Regions from separate parts of the Streptomyces sp. NPDC088707 genome, predicted to be linked through region 2. Evidence: predicted binding sites of a transcription regulator. Region 2 holds the regulator's gene; the other holds the start of a gene.
The links. The regulator HspR, encoded in region 2, represses chaperone genes until heat shock. The targets are predictions, from matches to a motif close to TTGAGNNNNNNNNNCTCAA.
Positions count from the first base shown of each region.

Region 1: a site for HspR is predicted at 1,601-1,619, ahead of lon (endopeptidase La). Genes of this name have one in related genera too.

Region 1 is NZ_JBIVLV010000008.1:273,863-277,264, forward strand. Features, by position in the region: gene lon (endopeptidase La) at 1-1,578, opposite strand, end outside; gene ACIP84_RS24780 (GNAT family N-acetyltransferase) at 1,709-2,362, shown strand; gene ACIP84_RS24785 (hypothetical protein) at 2,510-3,121, shown strand; gene ACIP84_RS24790 (RNA polymerase sigma factor) at 3,255-3,402, shown strand, end outside.
Region 2 is NZ_JBIVLV010000003.1:235,562-238,963, forward strand. Features, by position in the region: gene ACIP84_RS11815 (helix-turn-helix transcriptional regulator) at 1-447, shown strand, start outside; gene ACIP84_RS11820 (hypothetical protein) at 492-965, shown strand; gene ACIP84_RS11825 (heat shock protein transcriptional repressor HspR) at 1,024-1,470, opposite strand; gene dnaJ (molecular chaperone DnaJ) at 1,475-2,656, opposite strand; gene grpE (nucleotide exchange factor GrpE) at 2,714-3,367, opposite strand; gene dnaK (molecular chaperone DnaK) at 3,367-3,402, opposite strand, start outside.

The DNA of each region.
Region 1 (3,402 bases), on a different contig from region 2:
CGCGCGCTCCAGCTGCCGGGGCAGCAGGTGGTCACGGGCGATGACGACCTTCTCGTCCTCGGTGTAGCCGTCGAGCCTGACCAGCTCCATCCGGTCGAGCAGGGCCTCCGGGATGGCTTCGAGGACGTTGGCCGTGGCCAGGAAGACGACGTCCGAGAGGTCGAGTTCGACCTCCAGGTAGTGGTCGCGGAAGGTGTGGTTCTGCGCCGGGTCGAGGACTTCGAGGAGGGCCGCCGCGGGGTCGCCGCGGAAGTCGGAGCCGACCTTGTCGATCTCGTCGAGCAGGACCACCGGGTTCATGGACCCGGCCTCCTTGACGGCCCGCACGATCCGGCCGGGCAGGGCGCCGACGTAGGTCCTGCGGTGGCCGCGGATCTCGGCCTCGTCCCGGACGCCGCCGAGGGCGACCCGGACGAACTCGCGTCCCATCGCGTGCGCGACGGACTCGCCGAGCGAGGTCTTGCCGACGCCGGGCGGGCCGACGAGGGCGAGGACGGCTCCGCCGCGGCGGCCTCCGACCACGCCGAGGCCGCGCTCGGCTCGGCGCTTGCGCACCGCGAGGTACTCGGTGATCCGCTCCTTCACGTCGTCCAGGCCGGCGTGCTCGGCGTCGAGGACGGCGCGGGCGCCGCGGATGTCGTACCGGTCCTCGGTCCGCTCGTTCCAGGGGAGTTCGAGGATCGTGTCCAGCCAGGTGCGGATCCAGGAGCCCTCGGGGGACTGGTCGCTGGACCGCTCCAGCTTCTCGACCTCCTTGAGGGCGGCCTCGCGGACCTTCTCGGGAAGGTCGGCGGCCTCCACGCGGGCGCGGTAGTCGTCGGACTCGTCGCCCTCGGCCTCGCCGTTGAGGTCGCGGAGCTCCTTGCGGACGGCTTCGAGCTGGCGGCGGAGGAGGAACTCGCGCTGCTGCTTGTCGACGCCCTCCTGGACGTCCTTGGCGATGGTCTCGGCGACGTCCTGCTCGGCGAGGTGCTCGCGGAGCTGGGCGGTGGCGAGCTTGAGGCGGGCGACCGGGTCGGCGGTCTCCAGGAGCGCGACCTTCTGCTCGACGGTGAGGAAGGGCGAGTAGCCGGAGTTGTCGGCGAGGGCGCCGACGCCGTCGATCTGCTGGACGCGGTCGACGACCTGCCAGGCACCGCGCTTCTTGAGCCAGCTGGTGGCGAGCGCCTTGTACTCCTTGATCAGGTCGGTGACCTGACCGGGCAGCGGTTCGGGCAGGGTCTCCTCGACGGTGCTGCCCTCGACCCACAGGGCCGCGCCGGGTCCGGTCGTGCCGGCGCCGATGCGCACGCGGCCGAGGCCGCGGATCAGGGCGCCGGGGTCGCCGTCGGACAGTCGTCCGACCTGCTCGACGGTGCCCAGGACGCCGGTCCCGGCGTAGGTCCCGTCGACGCGGGGCACGAGCAGCACCCGCGGCTTGCCCGCGCCGGGCCGCGCGGCGGCCTGGGCGGCCTCCACCGCGGCGCGTACGTCGTTGTCGGACAGGTCGAGCGGCACCACCATTCCGGGCAGCACGACCTCGTCGTCAAGCGGCAGCACGGGCAGAGTGAGCGGCACGGACGGCTTGGAGTCAGCCATGATCTCCCCTTCGGCAGTCAAGTTGAGCTATGCCGACTCAATGCATGTGAGCCCATGAATGTTCCCGGACGTCCGTTCGCTCTGAGCGATCACCCTCGCCCAGGCCACTTCCGGCCGATGTAATAGCTGCATGGATATTGGAGCTCTTACATCGGCGTGGGTGGCGGGCTGGACCGTCTCCCGGGGGACCCCGGCCGCCGTCCACGAGCCCTGGGGTCACCGGATCGAGGTGGGGCTGCCCCGGCACGTCGTGCGGCATGTGCTGCCCGCCCCCGACGCGGCCACGGTCGGCGCGCTCTGCGCCCGGCTGACCACCCCGTACAGCTGGCTCAAGATCATGGCCGGGCCCGAGGACGCGCACGCGTGGATCACGGAGGGCTGGACGGTCCCCGACGACCCCGGCTTCATGATGGTCAAGCCGCTGGACCCCGGCGCCCGGCCGGCCCCGCCCGAGGGGTACGCGCGGACCACCGAGGTCCGCGACGGTGTCATCCGGGTCCGCGTCCTGGCGCCCGACGGCACCCTCGCCGCCCGCGGCCAGATCGCCCCGACCGGTTCCACGGCCGTCGCCGACCAGATCGAGACCGACTCCGCGCACCGGCGGCGCGGGCTCGGCGCCAACGTCATGCGCACCCTGGAGGCGGCCGCCGCCCAGGCAGGCGCCGAGACCGGGGTGCTCGCCGCGACCACGGACGGCCTCGCGCTGTACGACTCGCTCGACTGGCGCTACCGGGGACCGCTCACCGGCATCGTCCGGGACGGCGGCGGGACGGGGACCGGCTGACGGTCGGGTCCGGGCGCCGGGTGCGCGGGGAGGGGGCCGGGGGCAGGAGGGGGCCGGGGGCAGGAGGGGGCCGGGGGCAGGAGGGCGCCGGGGGCGAACCTGACCGTCCGGCTGCGCGCGGTGCCCGCCGACCGGCATGCTCGGTCCATGGTGAGAGGCATACGGGGAACGTGGTGCGGAACCCTGCTTCTGGCGGGGCTCCTGATCGTCGGTACGAGCGGCTGCGGGCCGGAGACACCGGCCGAACCGGGCGGGCCGCCGTCGGGGACGAGCGGACCCGCCGAACCGGGCGCCACGGCGACGACCACGGCCCCGGGAACCACGACGGTGCCGGGCACCACGACGCCCCCGTCAGCCACGACGGTCCCAGGCACCACCACGGCTCCCGGCACTCCCACGGAGGCTGACCCCCGACCCGCCGAGGTCCTCGTCGAGGTCGTCGTCAACGGCGGCCTCGCCGGTGTCCGCAACAAGCTCGTCGTCCACTACGACGGCTCCTGGACCAGCCGCTCCGGCACCGAGGAGCCCCGCACCGGGCGGCAGACCCGCGCAGAGGCAGCCGAGCTCCGGGCGGCCCTGGAGGACCCCGCGTACGCCCGGGTCCCGGAACGGCCGACGGGCGACCCGGTCTTCGACGGCTTCCAGTACTACGTGACGTACCGCCACCGCCTCGTCGTCTCGGGCGACGGCGAGCGCCCGGCCGCGCTCCAGCGGGTCTTCGCCGCCCTCCCGGAGGGCGGCCCGCCGACGAACCCCTGAGCCGGTCCGCCGCACTCCCCAAGCGGCACCGGCACCGGCACCGCCACCGGCACCAGCACCAGCACCAGCACCAGCACCAGCACCAGCACCAGCACGGAGAACCGATCCGGGGCACGCGCGCGATAGAGAAGGCGTGAGACTGTTGCGCCCCGCAGGGGGAGGCCCCTCCGGGGGCGACGAGGACGACGACACGGCGCTCCTGCGCGCGGTCGCCCGGGGGGACTCCGAGGCGCTCGCCGTGCTCTACGACCGCCACGCCGGCTGGCTGCACGCCCGCCTCG
Region 2 (3,402 bases):
GCCACGCTGGCCTACGTCGAACGCGTCGCGCCGTACGGGCTCGAACTGCGCACCCTCGAGGAGATCGTCGACCGGCTGATCATCGTCGACCGCAAGGTCGCCTTCGTGCCCGCGCGCAGCGACCGCCAGGTCGCCCTCGAACTCCGCCACGAGGGCCTCGTCCAGTACCTCGTCGGCGTCTTCGACCAGTTCTGGCTGCACGGCGTGCCATGGGAGGACGAGATCCCGTACAGCCCCTCCGTCGACGGCATAGGCGGCGTCCAGCGCTCCATCGCCAAACTCCTCGTCGAGGGTCACGTCGACGAGGCCATCGCCCGCCGCCTCGGCATGAACGTGCGCACCTGCCGCGCCCACATCGCCAAACTCGCCGCCGCCCTCGGCAGCGGCAGCCGGGCCCAGCTCGGCTACCTGATCGCGCAGTCGGGCATCCTCGAGGGAGACAACTGACCACCCAGACACCTGACCAGCGTCGAACGGGACAACTCACCACCGTGTACGTACAGATCGACCTCGACGGGCCCGCCGGGTCCCTCCGCGTCTCCGGGCACGACCTGCCCACCGTGGAGCTCGTACGGGCCCCCGGGACCCGCCCGGACACCCACACGCCGATCGGCACCCGCAAGGCCGCCCTGCTCGCGCTGACGGTGGGCGGGCGACCCGCCGTCATCAGGCCGGCCCGCGCCCGGCTGCTGCGCCGCTCCTACCGGGTGGACGTCCGCGTCGACGGCGTCCGCTACCGGCTCGTCCCCTGCTCGCACATGGACAGCCGGCTCACCCGCGACGGGAAGGCGCTCGGCACCCTGGAGTCCGCCGGGGACGGCAGGGTCGACGCCGACTGGGACCCGGCCGCCGCCCTCACCCCGCTCGACCACGCCGTCGGCACCGCCCTCGCCGCAGCGTTCGGCACGGGCGCCGCGCCCTGGTGGGAGACGCTCGGCGACATCGTGGCGGAGCTCATCCCGTGAACGCGTGAACGGCGAAGCCCCCTCCGCGCGTCGTGGAGGGGGCTTCGCCGTCCGGGAACTACTCGCCGGTGCGCTTCGGGCGCCAGACCACCAGCGCGCTCGCCTGCTGCACGTCCTGGTACGGCACCAGATCGCGCCGGTACGAGGCATGCACCTGGGCCTCGCGCTGCCGCATCGCCGCCGCAGCGCCGTCGACGGCCGCCGACAGCTCCGCGATCCGGTTCTGCAGCGCCGCGACCTGGTTCTCCAGCTCGATGATGCGCTTGATCCCGGCCAGGTTGATGCCCTCGTCCTGCGACAGCTGCTGCACCTGACGGAGCAGCTCGATGTCACGGGCCGAGTAGCGCCGGCCACGGCCCGCCGTACGGTCCGGGGAGACCAGACCGAGACGGTCGTACTGACGGAGGGTCTGCGGGTGCAGACCGGAGAGCTGGGCCGCCACCGAGATGACGTACACCGGCGACTCGTCGGTCAGTTCGTACGGATTGCGTCGGCGCCCGTCCACCGGGTCACGCTCCCTTCGCGGCCTGGAACAGCTCCGCCCGGGGGTCCTCGGAGGCGGTCGCCTCGCGATAGGTCTCCAGGGCGTCACGTGCCTTGTCGTCCAGCTCCTTCGGCACCGCGACCTCGACCGTGACGAGCAGGTCGCCGCGCGTGCCGTCCTTGCGGACCGCGCCCTTGCCCCGGGCGCGCATGGTCCGGCCGTTCGGAGTGCCCGCGGGCAGCTTGAGGGTGACCGCGGGGCCGCCGAGGGTCGGCACCTTGATCTCGCCGCCGAGGGCCGCCTCCGTGAAGGAGACCGGCACGGTGACGGTGAGGTTGTCGTCCTTGCGGCCGAAGACCGGGTGGGTGTCGACGTGCACCACGACGTACAGATCGCCGTGCTGCCCACCGCGCTCCCCCGGCGCTCCCTTGCCACGCAGCCGGATCTTCTGGTTGTCCGAGACTCCCGCCGGGATGCGGACCTGCATGGTGCGGGAGGACTTGGCCCGGCCGCTGCCCTTGCAGACCTCGCAGGGGTTCTCGGCGATGAGGCCGCGGCCCTTGCAGTCCACACAGGGGTCGGTGAGCGAGAAGCCGCCGCCGCTGCCGCGCGAGACCTGTCCGGTGCCGACGCAGGTCGGGCACACCCGGGGGGTGCCGTTCTTGTCGCCGGTGCCCGAACACGCCGTGCACGGCTGCTGGCTGGACATCCGCAGCGGTACGGTCGCTCCCTCGATGGCCTCGGTGAAGCTGAGCGTCACCTCGGACTCGATGTCCTGACCGCGCCGCGGCTGGGTGCGGGGGCCCGCACCGGCGCCGCGGTTGAACAGGCCGCCGAAGACGTCCCCGATGCCGCCGCCGCCGGCACCGAAGCCGCCGCCCGCGCCGCCCTGGGTGCCTCCGAAGAGGTCGCCCAGGTCGAAGTTGAACGAGCCGCCGCCGGGGCCGCCGGGTGACCGGAAGCCGCCGTTCCCGAAGAGGGCGCGGGCCTCGTCGTACTCCTTGCGCTTCTTGGGGTCGCCGAGGATGTCGTTCGCCTCGGAGATCTCCTTGAAGCGCTCCTCGGCCTTGGCGTCGTTCTTGTTGGCGTCCGGGTGGTTCTCGCGGGCGAGCTTCCGGTACGCCTTCTTGATCTCGGCCTCGGTGGCGTCCTTGGGGACGCCGAGAACCTTGTAGTAGTCCTTCTCGACGAAGTCCTTCGTGCTCATCGACGTCCCTCCTTCCGGACTGCTCCGGGGTCTGTCACCGCTGTGCTGTCGGTCGCGCTACCCCTCCTCGGGGGCACCGCTCTCCTCGTCCGTGGACGACTTCGCGTCGTCCTTGGCCGGTGCCGCGCCCGGCTGGGGCTCGGCGACGGCCACGCGGGCGGGCCGGATGGTCCGCTCGCCGATCCGGTACCCGGGCTGCAGGATCGCCACGCACGTCGTCTCGGTGACGTCCGGCGCGTACGAGTGCATCAGGGCCTCGTGGATCGTCGGGTCGAAGGGCTCGCCCTCCTTGCCGAACTGCTGCAGACCCATCTTGGCGACGACGGTCTCCAGCGATTCGGCCACCGACTTGAACCCGCCCACGAGCTCGCCGTGGTCCCGGGCCCGGCCGACGTCGTCGAGCACCGGGAGCAGGTCGCTCAGGAGGCTCGCGACGGCGATCTCCTTGACCGTGACCCGGTCCCGCTCCACGCGGCGGCGGTAGTTCTGGTACTCGGCCTGGAGCCGCTGGAGGTCCGCGGTGCGCTCCTCGAGCGCCTTGCGGGCCTGGTCCAGCTGCGCCAGCAGAGCTACGTCAGTAGCGTCCCCGGCCGGGGCCGCCCCCTCCGCCTTGTCGGCGGAGGCGGCGGCAGCGGCGGTCTCGGGCTCCTCGGGCGTGCCGTCGGCGGGGACTTCGGGCTTCTCCTCGAAGCCCGGGGTCTCCTCCGACATCAGGCAGCGCCGCCCTTCGGCTTGTCCTCGTCCAC